DNA from 3 places in the Paraburkholderia sp. PREW-6R genome. Region 2 is predicted to be linked to each of the others. Evidence: riboswitches for the same ligand, from Rfam matches in the RefSeq annotation. Region 2 holds a riboswitch; each other region holds the start of a gene.
The links. A riboswitch is a leader RNA that binds a small molecule or an ion and turns the genes downstream of it on or off. The one in region 2 is predicted to bind cobalamin.
Positions count from the first base shown of each region.

Region 1: it holds a riboswitch for cobalamin, as region 2 does, so the genes downstream of both, cobG (precorrin-3B synthase) here and cobA (uroporphyrinogen-III C-methyltransferase) in region 2, are expected to answer to the same signal.
Region 3: it holds a riboswitch for cobalamin, as region 2 does, so the genes downstream of both, AAGS40_RS23620 (CbtB domain-containing protein) here and cobA (uroporphyrinogen-III C-methyltransferase) in region 2, are expected to answer to the same signal.

Region 1 is NZ_CP155074.1:849,955-857,716, reverse strand. Features, by position in the region: gene cbiE (precorrin-6y C5,15-methyltransferase (decarboxylating) subunit CbiE) at 1-882, opposite strand, end outside; cobalamin riboswitch at 967-1,160, shown strand; gene cobG (precorrin-3B synthase) at 1,257-2,648, shown strand; gene AAGS40_RS19040 (precorrin-8X methylmutase) at 2,641-3,267, shown strand; gene AAGS40_RS19035 (precorrin-2 C(20)-methyltransferase) at 3,268-3,999, shown strand; gene cobJ (precorrin-3B C(17)-methyltransferase) at 3,987-5,870, shown strand; gene AAGS40_RS19025 (alpha/beta hydrolase) at 5,887-6,711, opposite strand; gene AAGS40_RS19020 (AAA family ATPase) at 6,754-7,762, opposite strand, start outside.
Region 2 is NZ_CP155074.1:1,184,305-1,192,066, reverse strand. Features, by position in the region: gene bluB (5,6-dimethylbenzimidazole synthase) at 1-112, opposite strand, end outside; gene AAGS40_RS20460 (cobyrinate a,c-diamide synthase) at 96-1,418, opposite strand; gene cobO (cob(I)yrinic acid a,c-diamide adenosyltransferase) at 1,422-2,024, opposite strand; gene AAGS40_RS20450 (cobalamin biosynthesis protein) at 2,021-2,461, opposite strand; gene cobA (uroporphyrinogen-III C-methyltransferase) at 2,458-3,261, opposite strand; cobalamin riboswitch at 3,550-3,800, opposite strand; cobalamin riboswitch at 3,869-4,148, shown strand; gene cobW (cobalamin biosynthesis protein CobW) at 4,259-5,359, shown strand; gene cobN (cobaltochelatase subunit CobN) at 5,381-7,762, shown strand, end outside.
Region 3 is NZ_CP155074.1:1,874,911-1,882,672, reverse strand. Features, by position in the region: gene AAGS40_RS23650 (LysR family transcriptional regulator) at 1-626, opposite strand, end outside; gene AAGS40_RS23645 (alpha/beta hydrolase) at 815-1,876, shown strand; gene AAGS40_RS23640 (MFS transporter) at 1,873-3,219, shown strand; gene AAGS40_RS23635 (alpha/beta hydrolase) at 3,257-4,282, shown strand; gene AAGS40_RS23630 (hypothetical protein) at 4,389-4,829, shown strand; gene AAGS40_RS23625 (histidine phosphatase family protein) at 4,863-5,438, opposite strand; cobalamin riboswitch at 5,495-5,655, shown strand; gene AAGS40_RS23620 (CbtB domain-containing protein) at 5,697-5,918, shown strand; gene AAGS40_RS23615 (CbtA family protein) at 5,933-6,676, shown strand; gene AAGS40_RS23610 (FUSC family protein) at 6,845-7,762, opposite strand, start outside.

The DNA.
Region 1 (7,762 bases), 330 kb from region 2:
CGCATCGCGATTATGTTCGATGAAGCGCTGCCGTTCCGCGTGCGCTTCGACCGCGATCGCCCGACACGTGGGATGCGCGCGCATCCACTCGATGCCGATCGAGCCGCTGCCCGCGCCCACGTCCCACAGGAGTTCGCCGGGCGTCGGCGCGAGGCGTGCAATGGTGATGGCGCGCACGTCGCGTTTGGTCAACTGGCCGTCGTGACGGAACGCGTCGTCGGGCAGGCCGCAGGTCAGCGGCAGACGCGGGCCGCCGTTCGTGGCGCGGCATTCGAGCGCGATCAGATTGAGCGCCGCGACCTCGCCCGCCGGCCACTGATCCGCGCGGCCGTCGATGCGCCGTTCGTCGTCCCCGCCCAGGTGTTCGAGCACGATCATTCGCGTCGCGCCGAAGCCGCGTGTGTTGAGCAGTTCGGCGAGCGCGGCGGGCGTGCGCCCGTCGGCGCTCAACACGAAAACGCGCGCACCATCGTGCAGATGCGCATTGAGCGCCGGCAGCGGACGTCCGACCAGCGAGACCGTGGCGACATCCTGTAAAGGCCAGCCAAGCCTCGCCGCCGCCAGCGACAGCGACGACGGCGCAGGCAGCACGCGCAGCTCCTCAGCGGGCAACTGGCGCGCAAGCGTCGCGCCGACGCCGAACAGCATCGGGTCGCCGCTCGCCAGCACGCACACCGCGCCGCCCCGCTCGGCGAGCAACGGCGCGAGATCGAACGGACGCGGCCATGCCGTGCGGCGTGCGCCGAGCCGCCGGGGCAGCATCGCCAGATGACGTTCGCCGCCATACACTACCGACGCTTGCAGCAAAGCGCGCCGCGCGGGTCGTCCGAGGCCGGCGAAACCGTCGTCGCCGATGCCCACCACGGTCAGCCATGCCGGCATGCATCCATCCTCGTTCTGTGTCTTCAAAAGTTGCGCTGAGCCACGCTGATCAAAGCGTCCAGCCTCGTTGTGCTGTTCGAAAAAAGGCATAATACAGCCGCCGGTGCCCTTCGGGGCCGAAGAGGGAACACAGCGTTACTGTGGCTGCCCCCGCAACTGTATGCAGCGAGTCCGCCTGCTCCGCGTGCCACTGGTCCTGCCGCCTCGGCAGGACTGGGAAGGCTGCGGCGGACCATGACCTGCGAGCCAGGAGACCTGCCGGCGAGACTGTTCGTGCCAACCAACGTCGGGCGGGGTGTACCGATGCCGAAGCCACAGCCGCCTCGCGGGCGGCTTGCTCGGGCCGTCGCGCGACGCTAACTCCGGTGTCCGTCTTGAATCGAGCCACGCTCTCCTCCGTTTTGTCCGACGCGGTTGCCACGCTGCGGCCCTCGGCGTGTCCGGGGCTGCTGCGCATCGTCGCCGCGCGCGACGGCGGCATCTGCCGGATCCGACTGCCCGGCGGCGAATTGACGGCAGCCCAGGCTTCGGCCATCGCCGGCAGCAGCGCGCTGCACGGCAGCGGCGTCATCGAGCTGACCAATCGCGCCAATCTGCAGGTGCGCGGCGTGCGAAGCGGGCATGAAGCAGCGTTGAGCGCCGCGTTGATCGGCGCGGGGCTCGGTCCGATCGACCCGGCCAGTGCAGCGGCGGACGACGTGCGCAATGTGATGATCAGCCCGCTGGCCGGGCGCGATCCGGCTGCGCTGATCGACACTCGCCCCATTTGCGCCGAGCTGCTCGCGCTGCTGCAAGGCGAAACGCGGTTCGCCGCGCTGTCGCCAAAGTTCGCATTGATGCTGGACGGCGGCGAACGCCTCGTGCGGGTCGATCATCCACATGACGTGTGGTTTGCGGCAACAGCGACGCGTGACGGCGTGCGCTTCGTGTTCGGGCTGGCGGGGTGTGCACCACGCTTGCAGACGGGCGCGGCGCAGCACGCGGCTCCGGCGCTCGCCGCCGTGCTGCCGTCGCAGGTCCCCGCGCTTGCGCGTGCGTTGCTGCTGACGTTCGTCGACCTCGCCGACGCCGACGCGACCCGCATGCGCGACCTGCTCGCCGTGCGCGCCGTCGACACGATCTTGCGGCACGCGCAAACGTACCTGGACTTTCCGCTCACGCGCGACGCTTCCCTCGCGAACTGGCGCGGCACGGCAGCCGCCGACGCTACGCTGCGCTTAGGCGCGCACCGACAGCACACGCCGCACCTGTGGCATGCGGGCGCGCAAGTACCGCTTGGCCGGCTCGACGCCGCAAGCCTCCAGCGGCTTGCCGTGCTCGCGCAACGGCAAGGCAACGCGACGCTGCACGTTACGCCCTGGCAAAGCGTGCTACTCACCGATATCGCCGGGCACCACGTGCCAGCCGTGCTCGACGAATTCGATGCGCTCGGCCTCGCGCGCGAGCGCGCACAGCCCCTCGCCCGCCTGATTGCGTGCACGGGTTCGAGCGGCTGTGCAAAGGGCCTGGCCGACACGAAAGCCGACGCGCTGCAACTCGCCGAGCGCCTGCCGCCCGATGTGGACGTGCACCTGAGCGGTTGCCTGCGTTCGTGCGCCGCCGCGCACTGCGCGCCGTACACGTTGCTTGCGGTCGCGCCCGGCCTTTACGACCTTTATCGACGCGACGCCCAGCCGGGTTTCGGCGAGTGCGTCGCGCACCGACTGACGATCGACCAGGCGGCGAGCCTGCTCAATCAACTGGCCCGGAGTGCCCCCGATGTCTGAATACATTCGCGACGGTCAGGAAATCTATCGTCGATCGTTCGCGATCATCCGCGCGGAAGCCGAGCTTTCCCGCATTCCAGCCGACCTCGAAAAACTCGCGGTGCGCGTCATTCACGCGTGCGGCATGGTCGACGTCGTCGACGATCTTGCTTTCTCGGCCGGCGCCGGTACGGCAGGCCGCGCGGCACTTGCGCGGGGCGCGCCAATTCTGTGCGACGCCGGCATGGTCGCGCAAGGCGTCACTCGCGCGCGTCTGCGCGCAAAAAACGAAGTGATCTGCACGCTCATGCACGACAGTGTGCCGTCACTGGCACGCGAGATCGGCAATACGCGCTCGGCCGCCGCACTCGAACTCTGGCGGCCGCATCTCGCGGGCAGCGTCGTCGTGATCGGCAATGCGCCGACCGCACTCTTCCATCTGCTCGACATGCTCGAGGCCGGCGCGCCGCAACCCGCGCTCGTTCTAGGCTTTCCGGTGGGTTTCGTGGGCGCGGCCGAATCGAAAGCGGCGCTTGCCGAAAACCGCGTTGGCGTGCCTTACGTGGTGGTGCACGGGCGGCGCGGCGGAAGCGCGATGGCCGCGGCGGCCGTGAACGCGCTGGCGACGGAGGTCGAGTAAATGGCGGCGCAAGGACGATTGTTCGGACTCGGCGTCGGCCCCGGCGACCCGGAACTCATCACGTTAAAAGCGCTGCGCCTCTTGAAAGCGGCACACGTGGTGGGTTATTTCGTCGCGAAGGGCAAGAAAGGCAACGCGTTCAGCATCATCGAAACGCATTTGCACGACGCGCAGCAGCACTTGCCCATGGTGTACCCGGTCACGACCGAGGCGCTGGAGCCGCCGCTGTCGTATGAAGCGATCATTGCGGACTTCTATGACACGGCCGCGCAAGTGGTCGCCACCCATCTCGACGCGGGCCGCGACGTCGCGGTGATCTGCGAAGGCGATCCGTTTTTCTACGGCTCGTACATGTACCTCCACGACCGGCTCGCGGCGCGCTACGAAAGCGAGGTCGTGCCGGGCGTGTGCTCGATGCTCGGCGGTGCGGCCGTGCTCGGCGCGCCGCTCGTGTATCGCAACCAGAGCCTGTCGGTGCTGTCGGGCGTGCTGCCCGAACACGAATTGCGCCGCCGCCTCGCGGATGCCGACGCCGCCGTCGTGATGAAACTCGGGCGCAATTTCGACAAGGTCCGGCGTGTGCTCGGCGAACTCGGCCTCGATCGTCGCGCGCTCTATGTTGAACGCGCGACGATGGGCAATCAGCGCATCGTGCCGCTGGCCGAAGTCGATCCGATGGCATCGCCGTATTTCTCGCTGCTCGTCGTGCCGGGGGAAAAATGGCAAGGCTGACGCCACCCGCTATCGTGATTCTCGGCGCGGGCGCGCTGCCCACCGCGCGGCGCATTCAGGCGCTCTTCGAGGGCAGCGACGTGCACGCGCTCGAGGGGCGAGTGGAAGCGGACGTGGGCTATCGCGAGCTGGGTGTGCATCTGCGCGATCTGTACGCGCGCGGCACGCCGATCGTCGCGTTGTGCGCCGCGGGCATCGTGATCCGGTGCGTTGCGCCGCTGCTGTCGGACAAGGGTGTCGAACCGCCGGTGCTCGCCGTTGCCGAAGACGGCAGCGCGGTCGTGCCGCTGCTTGGCGGTCTGGCCGGCGTGAACGTGATGGCGCGCAAGATTGCTTCTGCGCTCGCCGTTTCTCCTGGCATCACGACGAGCGGCGAACTGCGCTTCGGCACTTGCGTGCTCAACCCGCCCGATGGTTATGTGCTTGCGGATATCGGACAGGGCAAGCGCTTCGTGTCGGATCTGCTCGCGGGGGAGAAAACACGTGTCGAGGGTGATGCGCCGTGGCTGGACAATGCGCAACTGCCTTGCTCGGAGACGGCGCGGCTCGCGATTCGTGTGACGCCGCGTGCGTGGGACGGAAGTCGGGATGAACTGGTGATTCATCCGCGCTGTGTAGTGGCGGAGGTGGCGTCGCCTGGGCCTGCCGGCGACGGGATCGCCGCTCGCGTACGCGAAGAACTGGCTGCGCACGGACTTGCCGCGCAGTCACTTGCCGCGCTGCTCGCGCCATCGTCGCGCATGACGGACGCCGCGCTCGCGCATGCCGCAGCGGAGCTCGGCGTGCCACTGCGCTTCATTACCGCACATTCCGACGACGCCGCGCGGCTTCACGGCGTGCCTCATGGCCGGACTGACGGACAGACTCATGGCCTGACTCGCGGCCTGATTGGAGGTCAGACTCATGGCCTGACTGACAGCCAGACTCGCGGCCTGACTGATGGCCTGCTGCACGCCGCTCTGCGCGTCCCGTACAAAACGCTGCCGAGCGACGCCGATCGAGGCACCACTCTCGCGCTGGCGACATTGGCGCTGGACGCCGACACCATCGGCCGCGCGCGCGGCCGTCTGACGGTGATCGGCCTCGGCCCTGGCAGTGCGGAGCTGATGGTGCCCGCCGCGCGCCGCGCACTAGACGACGCCACCGACATTCTCGGCTACGAAACCTATGTCCGGATGGCCGGCGCGCTGCGCGCCGGTCAACGCGTGCATGGCACGGACAATCGCGAGGAAATGCAACGCGCGCGCCATGCGTTCGAGCTGGCGAGCGAAGGACGAGCGGTGGTGATGGTCTCATCAGGCGATCCGGGCGTGTTCGCGATGGCCGCCGCCGTGCTCGAAGCGCTCGAAACGTCGCACAATGCCGACTGGGCCGCAGTCGAGCTGACGATCGTGCCCGGCGTGTCGGCCGCGTTCGCCACTGCTGCCCAGGCCGGCGCGCCGCTCGGCCACGACTTCTGCATGCTGTCGCTATCGGACAACCTGAAGCCGTGGACGATCATCGAAACCCGCCTGCGGCATGCCGCACAAGCCGATCTCGTGATGGCGTTCTACAACCCGATTTCGCGCGCCCGTCCGTGGCAACTCGACAAGGCGCTGGACATCGTGCGCGAATATCGCAGCCCGTCGACGCGCGTAGTGATCGGCCGGGATATCGACCGGCCCGGCGCCACATTACGCACCATGACGCTCGGCGAATTGCGCTCGTCGGATGTGGACATGCGGACCATGTTGATCGTCGGATCGTCGACCACGCGCGCTTTTCCCCGCCGCGCAAGCGGTTCCGAAGGCACCGCCGAAGCGGGTGAAGCCGACAGCGCCGAACACCTGCCAGGCGCGGAGTGGATCTACACGCCACGCTGGTACCCGTGAACCGGAACGGCGCGCATCACCGCTGCATCGCGGCCATGACCGCGCGCATCTGCACGCCGTCGGGCTCGGCGAGATCGTCGAGTATCGTGAAGTGATTGCGGCCGGCAAGCGGCACGAATCGCACCTGCTCACCCGCCCGCTCGCACGCCGCCGCATACTCCTGCGAATGCCGGACGAGTTCGGGCAACTCCGCGGTACCCACGGCGATCGTCATGGGCACGCCGTGGCCGCTGTGTCGCATCGGGCTGTACGCTGCGATCTCTTGCGGCGTGAGCTGGAGCTTGTCGTTTAGCCACGACATTGCGATCGGTTCGAGATCGACGAGCGCGCTGACCGGCAGTGCGTGAACCACCGACTCGTGCGCGCGATACAACGCGCTCAGCTGGCCGCCCGCCGAATGGCCCGCGAGGCAGACAGGCGCACGGGTGCCGAGCCCGTGAGTATCGGCAGCGAGGGCGTCGAGCAATGTGCCGATTTCGCCGACGATCTGCGTCATGGTTGCCTCCGGCGCCAGCGTGTATTCGGCCAGCACCACGTTAAAGCCGCACCCGAGCGGCCCGCTCGCGACAAACGCGAAATCCTCCTTGCTGCGCGCCTGCCAGTAGCCACCGTGAATGAACACGAACAGCGGCGCTTCGGCGTTGCCGCAAGGCAACCAGTCGAAGCGCTGACGCGGCCGCGGACCATACGCGATATCGCGCCGGCATGTCACGCTTTCATAAAGCTCCGCGCTGCGCGTCTGGAAACCGAGCATGCATGCGGCCGCGTCCGCGACGGCCGCCACGTTGTCGTAAGCGGCGCGTAGCGCCGTCTGATCCATTCCGCGATAAAGCTCAGTCATGACGTCCCCCGATTATTCAATCCTGACGGCGCACCGGCGCGCTCATGCCGCAACCTTCAGATCTTCGATTGCCCGCTGCCGCACGCCAAGATCGTCCCACAACTCCGGATGACAGGTGAACACCAGTATCTGGTGGCGCGTGGCGGCGTCGATCAATGCACGTTTGATTGCGTCGCGCCGCACGGAGTCGGTATGGACGGCGGCGTCGTCGAGCATCAGCAGGGTCGGCCTGCCGGACGCCTTCAGCAGGTCCGCATAGGCAAGCCGCGTAAGAATGCCAAGCTGTTCGCGCGTGCCGAAACTCAGCGCGTCGAGCGTATCTGCGCGTCCGTTGCGCTCGAGTGTCGCGGGACTCAGATCGTCGCCGAGCGCAATGGTGGACTGCGGAAAAATGCGTCTGAGGTAATGGCCGAGCCGGTCGGTGAGCGGCGCGCGCAACTGTGCAACTGCGGCGTCGCGCTCCTCGACGAGTATTTCGTCAAGCAGACTCAGCGCGCCGGCACGCACGCTGAGTTCGTCCTTGCGGCGCGCGGCCTGCTCCGCTTTCGCCTCGAGAGCGGCAAGCCTTTCACCTAGCCCGGACGCCCCCATTGTTTCCAGCTGGGTTCGCAATTGCGCGATCCGCACCTGCCGCTCGTGCTGCTCCGCACGCGCCAGTTCCGCCGATGCGCGAAAGCGCTTTGCTTCGGCAGCCGGATCGTCCAGGCGCGCCGCTTCCAGCTCACGTTCGCGGGTCTCGCGCTGCTTTCGCAGCGCCTCGACCTGCACACGTTGCTCGATGATCTTTGCCTGCCACTGCGCGCGGTTGCGGCGCAACGTTTCGTCGTTCAGCTGGGATTCCTTGCGCTGCAGTTGCGCGGCAAGCGACTCGCAAGTCGCCGTGCCGGTAGAGCGCTTTTCCGCTGCCTGCGCGAGGACTTTTCGCGCGGCTTCCAGCGCATCGCGCGCGATCCCGGCGTTGCGCCGCGCTTCGTCGAGCGGTTGCGCAGCCGACACATCGGGCAGCGCCGCGAGCCGGTCGTCGGCGGTTTGCAGACGCGCTGCCGTTGAC
Region 2 (7,762 bases):
GTTCGAGCACGGCAGGGTCGACCGGATCGCTCACGAAATGGCGCATATCGCGCCGCTCATAAATGGCGCGATAGACGGCGTCGCGCTCTGCGTCGTTAAAAGGTTTCGCCATTGAACAATGCGGCCGCGAAGGCCGGGTTGGAAGGCCAGTAAGCGTGCATGTACGTCGCGACGATCGGCCCCACGCGGTACACGGCCTCGCCGGGCGCGCCGCCTTGCGGCCGGGTGGCGTGGCAGCGCGGCGCAAGCGGAGTGGTCAGCTTCGAATAATGGAACGTGTGGCCGGTCATCGGTCCGTGCCGACCGTCGATCTGCTGCATGCCGAGCGCGGTGAAGCGTGTCTGCATGACGGCGCGGCCGGGCAGCAAGCCGAGCATCGGCGTGCTGGTGCCCTGCGTGTCGGTGAGTTCGTCGAGCAGGTACAGCATGCCGCCGCATTCGGCGACGAGCGGTTTGGCCGACGCCACGTGCGCGCGAACCGACTGCGCCGTGCGTGCGTTGCGCGCGAGGGTGGCCGCGTGCAGTTCGGGATAACCGCCGGGCAGGTACAGCGCGTCGGCCTCGGGCGACACGCGCTCGTCGGCGAGCGGCGAGAAGTACTCGATTTGCGCGCCCAGCGCCGCGAGCAGCGCAAGATTGGCCGGATAGATGAACGAGAAGGCAGCGTCGCGCGCGACGGCGATCCGCTTGCCGTCCAGCCGCCGCGGCAGCGCGATGTCACGCGGTGCACCGAACGCGACCGGCGGCGGCAGTTGCGCGAGCGCGGTCTGGTGGAGCGCATCGGCGGCGCGTTCGAGACGGGCGTCCAGGTCGTCGATTTCGGCGGCCTGATGCAGGCCGAGATGGCGATCGGGCAGCTCGAGCGCGGCGTCGGCCGGGATGTGGCCGCACCACCGCAGATCGCCGGGCAACCTTTCCTGAAGCATCTGCGCATGTCGCGCCGAGCCGGTGCGATTGGCGAGCACGCCATAAAAGGGCACGTCGGGCCGCAAGCGCGCAAGGCCGAACGCGAGTGCGCCGAAGGTCTGCGCCATCGACTTCGCCGAGATCACCGCGAGCACCGGTATGCCGAATCTCGCGGCGAGATCGGCGCTGCTCGGCGTGCCGTCGAAAAGACCCATCACGCCTTCGATCAGGATCAGATCGGCCTCGGCCGCCGCCTGCGCGAGCAGCGTGCGGCACGCGGTTTCACCAACCATCCACAGATCGAGCGACAGCACCGGCTCACCGCTTGCCTGCGCGAGAATCATCGGATCGAGAAAATCGGGGCCGGTCTTGAAGACGCGCACACGCCGTCCCAACCGACGGTGATAGCGCGCGAGCCCCGCCGTGATCGTGGTCTTGCCCTGACCCGATGCGGGCGCGCTGATGAAGAGCGCGGGGCACGCATGCGGCGCAATCGCAGTGACGGCGGACATGATTCAGAACTCCACGCCGCGCTGCGCCTTCACGCCCTGCTCGCGATACGGGTGCTTGACGATGCGCATTTCAGTGACGAGGTCGGCGGCTTCGATCAGCGCGTCCGGCGCGTGGCGGCCGGTTACGACGACGTGCAGCATCGGCGCACGCGCGTTGATCACGGCGAGCACTTCGTCGAGCGGCAGGTATTCGTACTTGAGCACGGTGTTCAGTTCGTCGAGGATCACCATCTGGTAATCGCCGCTTTCGATCATGCGCCGCGCCTCGTCCCAGCCCTTGCGCGCCGTGGCGATGTCGGCGTCGCGATTCTGCGTGTTCCAGGTGTAGCCGTCGCCCATCGTGACGAAATCGCAATGAGCGATTGCGCCGAGAAAGTCGCGCTCGGACGTGTGCAGCGCGCCCTTGATGAACTGCACGACGCCGAGCCGCATCCCGTGGCCGAGCACACGCACGGCCATGCCGAACGCGGCGGTGGTCTTGCCCTTGCCGGTGCCGGTATTGACGATCAGCAGACCCTTTTCGACGGTGGCGGCAGCCTGCTTCTTTTCGTGGCCCTCGCGCCGGCGCTCGGTCATGCGTTGATGGGATTCTGGATCGGTTTTCATGAAAGGTCCTGATGCCGGGTGTCGTGATGTAAGGAGGCGGGCGGGGCGCTGTCGCGGATCGACGCGATGGCCACGGTCACGCCGTCGAGCGCCAGCTTGCGAACCACGAGGCCCGCAGCGGCTTCGCTGGATGGCGCAGCCGCCGCCAGCAACGCGCACGGTTCGCACACTCCGTCCACGCCGACGTGTTTGCGTACGGCCGCAGAAGGGTTGTCGAGAGCGATCGCCGCGATCTGCTCGCTCGTGAAGCATCGCAGCGGCAAAGCATGCTGTTCGCAGAAAGCGAGCAGGCCGGGCTCGCGGGCTTTGGCGCTAAGGGAGGCGACCACGCCGATCTGCCCGAACGCGCGGGGACCGAGCGCGGCGCGCACCGCGCGCTCGATTTGAGCCGACGTGCTGCCCGAGCGGCAGCCGATGCCCACGCTCAGCGTTTTCATGGCTCACCTGCCGGGCCGCTCACTGCACCGGCGTCCGGCGCGGGCGCGGCTAGTATCGCATTCGTCTCGACGGTAGCCACGGCCCGCGCCAACGCAAGCGACACCACACCGCCGATCACCACGATCGCGGGCGACCCCAATGCGGCCTGCGAAACCGCATCGGCGAAGTCGGCGAGCGGCGCGACCACATGCCGCTGCTGCGGCCGCGTCGCCGATTCGATCGCCGCGCACGGCGTGTCGCCGCGCAGGCCGGCTGCTCGCAGCGCGGCAACGATATCGTCGAGCCGCCGCATGCCCATGTAGATCACCAGCGTCATGCGGGTGGCGACGAGCGCGGCCCAGTCCGGTTCCTCGCTGCCTGCGCCGTGCCCGGTCACGAACACCACGCCTTGTGCGTGATCTCGGTGCGTGACGGGAATGCCGATCGCCGCGGGCGCCGCGATGCCTGCCGTAATGCCGTTGATGACCTGGACTTCAATGCCCGCTTCGTGCAGCGCCTGCTGTTCCTCGCCGCCGCGGCCGAATACGAACGGATCGCCGCCCTTCAGACGCGCGACGCTGCGCCCGGCCCGCACATGCTCCAGCATCTGCGCGACGATGCCCGCCTGCGGCGTGGACGGATGGCCGCCGCGTTTGCCGACATACACGACGAGCGCGTCGGCGCGCGCGAACTGCAGCACGTCCGGATTCACCAGATCGTCGACGAGCACCACGTCGGCTTGCGCGAGCGCGCGGGTTGCCTTCAGCGTCATCAGTTCGACGTCGCCGGGGCCCGCGCCGATCAGCCAGGCGCGGCTCATCGCGGCATGCATGGCACGGGCCATGCAACCGTCGATGCAGCGACGCAACGCGACATGGAGAAGCCGGGACGGTTCTGGGCCGGCAGCGTGGAATCTGGAGTCAGGCGCGGGGTCATGCAATCAGACAGGTTTGCACACGACGATGAACGCAAACGAAAAATGCCCACCGTCACTTGTCTCATGACGAATCACTAGGCAAACGGCTGCGCCGCGTCGTGCTTCAAGCGCCTTCGCATCCGTCCCTCGCGGATTCCGGCGTCGGGCGGCGTGGTGGACACGATGAACGAGGCCGCCGCCTGCGCGTCTGGCCGGTATCCGGGCTGGCGGCCTCACGCGCTTTGCCTTCCCGTCCGCAATCGTTGCAATGTGCCGGACAGTGGCTTCTGAAACGCATGTGCGGCGCGGCCCGATGAGCGCTGCGCCGCTGGTCGCTTACCGTTGCGGGGACAGCACAGGTTGAGCGCATGAGCGCGCTGCCTGTTTCCCGTTTAACTGCACACGCGAACGCATGTGCGGGCACCAAACGCGCGCATACGATAGCACAGGAAGGCCCGTCCGATAAGCCTTCGCGGGGCCGAGCTTCCTTGACGGCGCGGGACTGGCGGCCTACACTCGCACGCACTTTGGTGCTCGTGTGCGCGTTCGTGCGCATGCAGTTAAACGGGAAACAGGGTGCCCGCCTTCCGGTTAGGGTCAACCTGTGCTGCCCCCGCAACGGTAAGCGAAAAGCGGTGTCTGGAACGTTCGTCCAGCGCCGCGGAGCCGGCTTCGATGTCTACGCGCAAGGCCGCGTCGGCATATCACCACTGGGCGAGAAACCACTCGTCCGGGAAGGGGAAGCGGCGCTTTCGCCAGCCCGGATACCGGCCAGAGCAAGCAGAACGAACGCCGCGGGGATGCGGCGTCGCGTTCATGACCTCATTGCCGTTTTCTGTTTCCTGGCTGTCGCGGTAACGCCGTTCGGCGCGCACCTGCTACGCCTATGGATGGACCTCACATGCAAACTCAGCTGCGCAAGATTCCCGTCACCGTCGTCACCGGCTTCCTCGGCAGCGGCAAGACCACGCTGTTGCGGCACATTCTTCAGCATGCGGGCGGCAAGCGCATTGCGGTGATCGTCAACGAGTTCGGCGAGCTCGGTATCGACGGTGAAATCCTCAAGGGTTGCGGGATCGGCTGCGATGAAGACGGCGTCGAAACCGAAGGCCAACTGTACGAACTCGCGAACGGCTGCCTGTGCTGCACCGTGCAGGAAGAGTTCTTCCCGGTGATGGAGCGGCTCGTCGAGCGGCGCGACCAGATCGACCACGTGCTGATCGAAACGTCCGGCCTCGCGTTGCCCAAGCCGCTCGTGCAGGCGTTCAACTGGCCGCAGATCAGGAACAGCTTTACCGTCGACGCGGTGATCACGGTCGTCGACGGTCCGGCTGCCGCAAGCGGGCAGTTCGCGGACAACCCGGTCGCGGTAGACGCACAGCGCAAAGCCGACCCGAATCTCGACCACGAATCGCCACTGCATGAACTTTTCGAAGACCAGTTGTCCGCGGCGGATCTGGTGATCCTGAACAAGACGGACCTGCTCGACGACGCGCGCCTAAGCGCGGTGGAGACGCTGATTCGCGAGGACATTCCGCCGCAGGTGAAGATCGTGCGCGCCCACATGGGTCAGCTCGATCTGCATGCGCTGCTGGGTCTCGAAGCGGCGTCGGAGGAAACGATCCACCTGCGCCACGACCATCACGGTTCGGCTGAAGACGCCGACCATCATCACGATGAATTCGACTCGGTGGTCGTGCATGCGCACGCGCCGTCGCGCGAGGCGGTGATCGCGGCGTTGCAATCGCTCGTGGAGAGCAGCACGATTTATCGCGTGAAGGGCTTCGCCGCGCTGCCGGGTGCGCCGATGCGGCTCGTGATTCAAGGCGTGGGCCGCCGCTTCGACAGCTATTTCGACCGGCGCTGGCAGGCAGGCGAACTCGACGCGTCGGCGCAAAGCCGTTTCGTGCTGATCGGTGAAGACCTCGATCAGTCGGCGCTGCAGCGCGCGTTCGAAGCGGCGCTGGGCGCGCCGTCGAACGTCAGCGCGCAGCAGGCCTGAACACACGCGCAAGGGCTCGCCATGCATCTGCTGCGCACCACGCCGGGCGGTTTTGTCGACGATACGCAAGGCGTGATCCGGATCGATCAGCAGCCGGCCGCGATCGTGGTGCTCAGTTCCGCCGACACCACGCTCTCGCTGCTCGCGAGCGTGGTCCCGCGACTCGGCAACGGCTTTCCGAGCGTGCGGCTCGCGAACGTCACGTACTTGCGGCAGCCGGCGTCCGTCGATTTTTATGTCGAAGACGTGCTGCAGCACGCGCGTGTCGTCGTGGTCGATCATCTCGGCGGCGAAGCGTACTGGCCTTACGGCATCGAACAGGTGGTCGCGCTCGCGCAGCGCAAACAGCAGACGCTCGCGATGTTTTCCGGCGACTTGCAGGAAGACCCGAACCTGCTCGCGCGCAGCACCGCAAGCGCCGACCTCTGTCATCAGCTATGGCGCTATTTGCGCGAGGGCGGTTCACAAAACGCGGAGGCGTTTTTACGCTGCATCGCGCATCGCACGTTCGGCTGGGGACATGAGCCCGCGCCGCCGCGCGTGCTGCCGGCCGCGACGCTCTATCATCCCGCGCACGACACGCCCACGATCGCCGACTGGCAGGCGCGCTGGCAGCACGGCGCGCCCGTCGCGGCGATCCTCTTTTACAAGGCGCATTTGCAGGCGGCCAATACCGCGGTGTTCGATGCACTGATCGACGCGCTCGAAGCGCAACGCGTTAATCCGCTGCCGATCGCGATTACGTCGCTGAAAGATGCGATGAGCCGCGACGTGGTGCAAACGCTCTGCGAGCAGCACGGCGTTTCGCTCGTGCTGAACACGACGGCATTCGCCGCGTCCGCGATCGACGACCCCGACCCGCTCGCACTCGCTGGCGACGCGCCGGTGTTGCAGGTGATTCTGAGCGGCGGCAATCGCGAAGACTGGTTAAAGGACAATCAGGGCCTCAATTCGCGCGACATCGCCATGCATATCGCGCTGCCCGAGGTGGACGGCCGCATCATCACGCGCGCGATCAGTTTCAAAGGCCTCGCTTACCGATGTCCGCACACGCAGGTGGATGTGGTGCGTTATCAGCCGGATCATGAACGTGTGACGTTCATCGCAGAGTTGAGCCGCCGCTGGTGCCGCCTGCGGACTGCGCAGCATGCAGATAAGAGGCTCGCGCTGATTCTCGCCAACTATCCGATGAGCGAAGGCCGCATCGGCAATGGCGTGGGGCTCGATACGCCGGCGTCGGTAGTCGGCATTCTTTCGATGCTGCGCGACGAAGGCTATCGCGTCGCCGATCTGCCTGCGAACGGCGACGCGTTGCTGGCGAAACTCACCAAAGGCGTGACCAACGACCCGGTCGTGCGGGATTTACGGCCCGCGCTGCAGAGTTTTGCGCTCGACGACTATCTGCTGCACTTCAATGCGTTGCCCGCCGACGTGCGCGAGGCGCTGAACGCGCGCTGGGGCGCACCGGAGCACGATCCGACGCTGCGGCGCGGTCGCTTCATGATCGCGGGCTGGCGCTGCGGGCAGGTGTTCGTCGGCATTCAGCCCTCGCGTTCGCGCGGCGAGCGCGATTATGCGAGTTATCACGACGCCGAACTCGTACCTCCGCATGCCTATCTCGCGTTCTATTTCTGGCTGCGTCACCAGTTCGGTATCGACGCGGTCGTGCATGTCGGCAAGCACGGCAATCTCGAATGGCTGCCGGGCAAGAGCGTCGCGTTGAGCGGCGCGTGCTGGCCCGACCTGATCCTCGGGCCAATGCCGCATCTCTATCCGTTCATCGTCAACGATCCGGGCGAAGGCAGTCAGGCGAAGCGGCGTGCGCAGGCGGTGATCATTGATCACCTGATGCCGCCGCTCACGCGCGCCGAAAGTTACGGGCCGCTGCAGGATCTCGAACGTCAGGTCGACGAATACTATGAAGCGTTGATGGTCGATCCGCGTCGCTCGAAACTGCTGCGGCGGTCGATTCTGTCGACCATCGTCGAGCACCGCTTGCACGAGGAACTGAGTGTCGCCGAACCGGACGGCGAGGACGACGAAAACGCGTTGCTCACACGCGTGGACGCATGGCTTTGCGAGTTGAAAGAAGCGCAGATTCGCGACGGCCTGCACACGTTCGGGCAGTCGCCGGCGGGTGTGCAGCGGCGCGATACGTTGCTTGCGTTGGGACGTTTTCCGGTCGGAGACGGGCAACGCGGCAATGCCGGGCTCGTCGATGCGCTGGCGCGCGACCTGAAGATCGATCATTACTTCGATCCGCTGTCGGTGGACTGGTCGGCGACATGGGAGGGCCCGCATCCCGACGTGTTGCTGCGTGTGAGCGACGCGCCGTGGCGGCATGCCGGTGACACGCGCGAACGTCTGGAACTGTTGGCGGCGCAACTGCTGCGCGGCGTATGC
Region 3 (7,762 bases), 690 kb from region 2:
ATGCCCGGCGCGCCGGGGCGGCGGACCAGGATGAAGTCTTCGTGCGCCAGTGCTTTGAGCGACACCTGCGGTCGCCTTTTGCCATGCGTTTTCAGAAGTGGATGTCCGACCGGCAACACGACGACCATCGGTTCGTCGAGCAGCAGATCGAAGGCCACGCCTTCGCGGGCGGCGACGGGCTTGCGCAAAAAAGCCGCCTGTATCTGACCGGCGGCAAGACGCTCAATGATCTCCGCGGCGTTCAGTTCGGCCAGCTCCACGGCAACCTCGGGACACACGGAGCGGAAGGCGCGAATTGCTTCGGTGGTGAAGGGATGAAACGCGGCCGAACTCGTCAGGCCAATCGAAAGGGTGCCCAATTCCCCGCGCGCAATGCGGCTCGCGCGCTCCACGGATTGCTGGAGATCATGCAGCAGACGTTGCGCGTCTTCGGCGAACGCGTGACCGGCCGGCGTCAACGCCACGCCACGCGGCATCCGCACGAAGAGTTCGAAGCCGATCTCCTCTTCGAGCATTCGAATCTGCTGCGACAGCGGCGGTTGTTGCATGGCCAGCCGTTCCGCCGCGCGGGTGAATTGCCCTTCCTCCGCGACCGCGAGAAAGTAGCGCAGATGACGAAGTTCCATGGTGTGCCTGTCTCCCAAAACGGCTTCTCTGCCGCCATATCTTCTATATATGGATACTGTCTGCAAACGGTATTTTACATTTGCCATGACCGCTTCTATGATCACGTCGATTGCGTCCTGCCAGCAGTTAATCGCGCGGCGGATCGCAGCACAGAACAAAGCCAGCGGGACTGGGATTGGAGACATCAGTGAAAAGACATCATGCGGTAGTCCTGTCGGCCTGCATCGCGCTCGCTGCACAACCGGCGTTCGCGGCGCAGACGCGCGAGTCGCACCTGAAGCCGGTGGCAACGATCTCGGACACGCGCTTCACTCTCGTCACGCCGCAGGGCCGTGCGCAATTTCCGCTGTATCTGTCCAAAGACTGGAGCGTGCCGCAACCGCACGTGACGCGCGCGGTGATCGTGATTCACGGCAAACTGCGCAACGCCGACGTTTATTTCCGCACGGCCGAAAACGCCCGCGAAGCGGCCCATGCGGACGCCGACGCAACGCTTCTGATCGCGCCGCAATTCCTCGCCACGCTCGACACGCTCGACACGCGCGCGCACGATGAAACTGCCAGCCTGCTGCGCTGGCGTGGCGACGCGTGGATGGGCGGCGAGACGGCGCAAGCGCCGCTGCCGATCAGTTCCTTTGACGTGCTGGATGCGATCGTCGCGCGTCTGGCGGATCGCAAGCTGTTTCCTGACCTGCGGCAGGTGGTCTTCGCCGGGCACTCGGGCGGCGCGCAGGTCGTGCAGCGCTATGCGATCGCCGCGCACAATGTCAGCGCGCTGACCGACGAAGGTATCGACGTGCGGTACGTGGTGGCAAGCCCTTCGACTTACGCTTATTTCGATGCGCAGCGTCCGAATGCACAAGGTGTGGCGGCGCCGTTCGACGCGGCCGCGTGTCCCGACTTCAATCAGTGGAAGTACGGCATGGATCATCGGCCGCCGTATCTGCGCGACCGCTCGCCTGCGCAACTGGAAGCCACCTATGCGGCGCGCCGGATCGACTATCTGGTGGGCGGCGCCGACGACGATCCGCAGCAACGCGCGCTCGACAAAAGCTGCGCCGCCGAAGCCCAAGGGCCGCAACGCGTCGCGCGGGCGCAGGCGTACTACCGCTATATGCAGACGCGTCATCCGGACGGCCTGAAACAGTCCTTTCATATCGTGGCGGGCGTGGGGCATGACGGCTCGCGCATGCTGACGTCGGCGTGCGCGCTGTCGGCGATGTTCGGTGCACAAGGATGCGAGCCATGAGCGATGTCACCCTGAATGAACACGATGGCGCGGCGGCCGCGAACGGGTTGAGTCCGTCGATGGTGCGGCGCGCGATCTTTTCTTCCGTGCTCGGCAACGGACTCGAATGGTTCGACTTCCTGATTTACGGCTATTTCGCGAAAATCATCGCGCAGGTGTTCTTCCCCGGCGGCAGCGGTTTCGTGTCGATCATGCTGACGCTCGCCACGTTCGCCGTCGGCTTCGTCGTGCGGCCGATCGGCGGCATTCTGCTCGGCATTTACGCCGATCGCGCGGGGCGTCGGAAGGCGCTTTCATTGCTGATCATTTCGATGGCGGCCAGCACGCTGCTGATGGGCCTCACGCCAAGTTACGCGAGCATCGGCATGGCGGCGCCGTTGCTCGTCGTGCTTGCACGTCTGCTGCAAGGTCTTTCGGTGGGCGGCCAATTCGCGACCGCGTCGGCCATGCTGGTGGAGTACGCACCGCCGAACAAGAAAATGTTCTACGGCAGCTTCAACATGTCGGCACAGGCGTTCGCGCTGCTGCTTTCGTCCGGTGTGGGCTATCTGCTCACGACGCAACTCACGCACGACCAGCTCGTCGCATGGGGATGGCGCTTGCCGTTTCTGTTCGGCGCGCTGGCGGGGCCGTTCGGCTTTTATATCCGTCATCGCGTGGCGGAGTCGCCGGAATTCGAGCGTCTGCTCGATCATAAGGACAGGCCGCCGCCCGTGACCATTCGCCAGTTCTTCCGTGAGAACGGCGATGCGGCGATCTGCGCGATGGGCGTGATCATCGTCGGCGCGGCGACCAATTATGTATGGCATTCCTATCTGTCGGTGTACGTGGAGCGGCAATTGCATCTGCCGCTGTCTACCGCGTTGCTAGGCGCGTTCGTCTCGGGCGTGCTCAACCTGTTCCTGTTTCCGCTGTCCGGCAAGCTCGCCGACCGGTTCGGTGCGTACCGTCTGTTTTATCCGATCGTCATTGCGTGGATGGTGTGCGTGTATCCGCTTTATCACTTCGTGGTGACCCAGCCGACGCCGGGTCACCTCTTTATTGCGCAGATGATCGCGACCGTGTTTCTCGCGGCCATGTCGGGCGCGCATCCGGGCATGCTGGCGACGCTGTTTCCGGTACGTAGCCGTTCAGCCGGTGTGGCGCTGTCGTACAACATCGCGGTGACGCTGTTTGGCGGCATGGCGCCGCTCACCATCACGGGTTTGACGAAGTTGTCGGGCAGCAGTTTGACGCCCGCGTTCTATCTGATCTTTGCCGGCTTCGTGTCGCTTGCGATGGTGTATTTCACCCGTTCCGGGCGCGAGCCGCGGCGAGCGGCCGCGCGTTCGCTGACGCATTGAACCGCCGACGCCTTGTATAAAACGACGAGTCTTCAGCATGACCCAGCCTTTGACCACAGATGACGAACGCGCACCGAACGAGAGCCCGGTCGCGGTTGTCGCCAGCCGGCATTTGAGTGTGACGACGCCAGCCGGCAGCGGCACCGTGCCGGTATTTTCCAACGGTGACTGGCTTGCGCCGACGCTCGATGTGCGTCGCGCGGTCATCCTGATTCATGGACGACTGCGCAACGGCGACACTTACTATGAACTCGCGCAGCGCGCTTGCGCACTCGCCGGCGGTCAGCCGGCCGACACGCTGCTGATCGTCCCACAGTTTCTCGCGACCGCCGATCTGGACGCGCACGCGTTGCCGTCGTCCACGTTGCATTGGGAATGGACAAGCTGGATGGGCGGCGAGAATGCAGAGGGGCCGGTGCCGCTCAGTTCTTTCGACGTGCTCGACGCGATCGTGCAAACGCTCGCATCGCGTGAGCAGTTTGCTTCGTTAAGTGAAGTGGTGATCGCGGGACATTCGGGCGGCGCGCAGGTCGTGCAGCGTTACGCGGTGCTCGCACGCGACGACGCGCGGCTCGCTGCGCGCGGCATCGGGATGCGTTATGTCGTGGCCAATCCATCGTCGTATGTGTATTTCGATGCGAAGCGGCCCACCGGACCCGAGGGCGACTTCGTGACCTTCGACGAGGCGGCGTGTGCCGGTTTCAATCGCTGGAAGTATGGGCTCGACGATCTGCCCGCCTACGCGCGCCGCGAGGACGGGGTGTCCGCCGGCACGCTGGAATCGCGCTATACGCAGCGCGACGTGACGGTGTTGCTGGGCGGGGCGGATTGTGACCCGCAGCATCCGGCGCTCGACCGTTCGTGCGCGGCACAGGCGCAAGGCGCGCATCGGCTTGCGCGCGGGCTCGCTTACGCTCGCTATATGCGAGCGCGGCATCCCGGAGGTCTGAACGCGCATCGCACGTTCGTGATCGAGGGTGTCGGGCACGACGCGAAGGGCATATTCGCGTCGCCGGAAGGGCTGGCCGCGCTCTTCGGCGTGACAGCCGGGACGGGCGGGTGACGGCTGACCGGTAGCGCCGTGACCGGCGCAATATGGGCATAACGCGTGCTACCGCGTTTCATGTCGTTCGTGATCCCACAATCGAAAATGAAAGGACCGCGCCAACATGAAAACAATCCGACTTTCCACAGCCGCGCTCGCCGCTGCCTCCTTCGCCGCTCTGCTGCCGTTCAACACGTATGCCGACGATGCGCCTAGCCCGTGCGCATCGCTCAAACACATTGTCGCGGCCGCGCCGGGCGGCCTCGCTTCACTGACGCCGGATGACGGCAAGGGCGTCGCTCAGCCCTATGGCGACGATGCGCAATGCGCGGCCAGCCGCGGCAGCTACCAGTGTACGTGGACACCGCATCACGACGCGGGGTCGAACGCGGACGCACTGCAAGCCGTCGCCGCCGACGTTGCGTCCTGTCTGCCCGAAGCGACGCACGACCAGAATTCGCCGGGACGTCAGCACTTTTATCTCGGCGCGAAGGGCAAGCGGACTGACATCACGTTGACGCCCACCGGGTCGAACAAGTTGCGGCTGGTGATATCGGGCAAGTAAGCGAGGCGGACGAGTACGACGGCTCCCGGTCGTTCACTGCCCGGCGGGCCACCATGTCCAGCCGCGCCGCGAGCGGCGTAATTCAACGAGCGACAGCGGTGCGATTTCAATACGCGAGAAGACGCCCGGCGACGCTCCAAGCGTATGGACGATGGCCGCGCGAATCACCGCTGCATGCGTGACCGCGACAACAGAGGGCGTCTGTTCGAACACGCTTTCCACCGCGTCGAGCCAGTGCCCGATCCGCACGACGAGTTCGCTGAACGACTCGCCGCCGGGCGCTCTGGCGTCAGGATCGCGTGTCCATGCGGCGAGTTCTTGCGGCGTCTCGGCGCTGAGATCGACGAGGCGCCGCCCTTGCCAGTGACCGTAGCCGAGATCCTCCAGCGCGGCGTCGACCGTGGCGGAGAGGCGCAGTGCTGCAGCAGTTTCGCGCGCGCAAATAGCAGGGCTCACGCGCGCTGCTGCGTCGTCCGGAATCGGAAGACGGGCGCGCGCGGTTTGGGCTTCGGCGAGGCCGCGGGCGTCGAGCGGGTCGTCGGCGGGAAAGCGGGCGGCGCGCATGGCGGCGGTCGAGGCATGGCTGATCAGCAGGAGCCGTGTGTCCATTCTGGGCGATTCCATGAAATACAACGCTGGCGCGCGGCGCGGGACCACGCGCGTGAGGTTGCCGGGCGTCGAAGTTTAGCGCGTAGAATAACGGCGCTGCGAAGCGCGGAAGCCGGTGAGAGCCCGGCGCGGTCGCGCCACTGTAACCGGCATCGAGAGTCGAACCCAGCGTTCGCCCCGGCCGGAAGCCAGACCTGAGCTTCGCACGGTTCCCTTTTAATCGACTATCGGGGCGCGCTACCCCAGGAGATGTCCGTCATGAACGACGCTGTTTTCGATCCCGCCACTCAACCCGTTGCTCAGCCCACACCGATTCCACTGCGCGAACTGCTGCCATGGATCGTATTTGGCGGTTTGCTGATGTTGCTCGCCCTCTATTTCGTGGGTGCGGAAGAGGGCGCCACGTCACTGGTGCCTGGCATGTACGTGCATGAGTTCGTGCACGACGGCCGCCATCTGCTCGGCTTTCCTTGCCACTAACGGAGCAGAACGACATGGTGGGTAAATTGTTGGTACGCGGGATGCTCGCTGGCATCGCCGCGGGGCTACTTACGTTCGCGTTCGCCAGACTGGTCGGCGAACCGCAGGTCAATCAGGCCATTGCATTCGAAGCGAAGGCCGATGCCGCGAGGGGCGAAGCGCCCGAACCCGAACTCGTCAGCCGCGACACGCAGCGCGGGATCGGCTTGCTCACGGGTGTGGTCACGTACGGCGCCGCGTTCGGCGGGCTGTTCTCGCTGGTGTTCGCGTATGCGTATGGCCGAGTGGGCGTGCTCGGCGCGCGTGCGTTGTCCGCGTGGCTCGCGATAGGGGCGTTCGTTACGCTGGTGATTGTGCCGAACATCAAGTATCCGGCGAATCCGCCTTCCGTCGGGGACCCCGATACGATCGGCGCCCGTACCGGGCTTTTCTTCCTGATGATCGCGATATCGGTTGCGGCGATGGTGTTCTCGCTCAAGGTGCGTCGGCCTCTGGCGGCGCAATTCGGCTTGTGGAACGGCTCCATCATCGCGGGTCTGGTGTTCGTCGTGATCATTGCAGCCGTGCAGCTGTCGATGCCGGCGATCAACGAAGTGCCGGAGGCTTTCCCGGCGGTGCTGCTGTGGAAATTCCGCGTGGCGGCGATCGGCATGCAGGTCATCATGTGGACGACCATCGGTCTGCTGTTCGGTGCGCTGGTCGAGCGCGCGCAACGCGCCACGCTGAGCGCGAGACGTGAGGTGGCGCGGTCGGTGTGATGCGGGCTTCGGGTTGACGGGTGTGACGCGGCGCCTCACTGGGGCGTCGCGTTCGTTGCGCACCGTCGATGAACGCTTTGGCGTCAAGTAGTTGGGACGGTTGTGGGTGGGTTGTCCAGGTTTATGGACAATTTCTGTGGGTAACTCAACCTCCGTCAAAACGCTGGGTCAAACACCCTTTCCTCGCACACCCCACCCAAGCCACATCCGCCGGCGCGGTCCCACCGGCTGCGTGAGCCGCTCGAACAACTGCGCGACTGCGCCATCCAGTTGCGCGAGCGCAGGTGCCTTGACGGCATCGGCATCGAGTGCGGTCGCGGTCGAACTCGAGGACGCGTCGAGCCCGGACGCTGCAACCACGCCGCTATAGCGCGCAATCAGCGCATCCAGTCGCGCCACGATCGGTTTCCTGTGTGCAGCGCTCACCGCCGCAGCGTTGAGCGCGCGAACTTCGCCAGGTGCTTCGCGCCGCGTCGGATCGCTCAGCACTCGCGCCCAGTGCAGACAGCACAGCAGCGACCCTGTCGCGAGCTCCACGTCCGGATTCCACACCACCACGCGCTGCGTCTGCAGCGGCCGCAACGCAAGTCGCAAATCGTGCCAGCTGCGATCGAGCCTGCGCATGGCAGGCCTGGTGTCGGTGTGGGTATCGGTGCCGGAGACTTGCGCGTGCTCCGTCGATCCCGCGAGCCGCACCACGTCGCGCAATGCAGCGAGCACCGCGCCAAGGCGCGTCTCGACGTGGCGGGTCGTCGCGAGCGGCATCATCAGGATTGCCACGGCGAACGACACGACGCAGCCCACCAGCACTTCTTCGATCCGCAATTCGACGAGCGGCCCCATCGCAAAGCCCAACTCGCCGTACACGAGCCCGACCAGCACGGTGATAAAAAACACGCCGGGCGCGTACGCGCTCAGGATGAAGTAGGCCCACCCGAAGACGCACAGCACCATGGCAGCCACGAGCAGAAGCGGCGAATCGTGCAGCGGCGCAACCAGCAACACGCTGACCAGTGCGCCGCCCACGGTGCCTGCCATTCGCTGCGCGCCGCGATAGACCGTATCCGCGCGCGACCGCGTACCGAG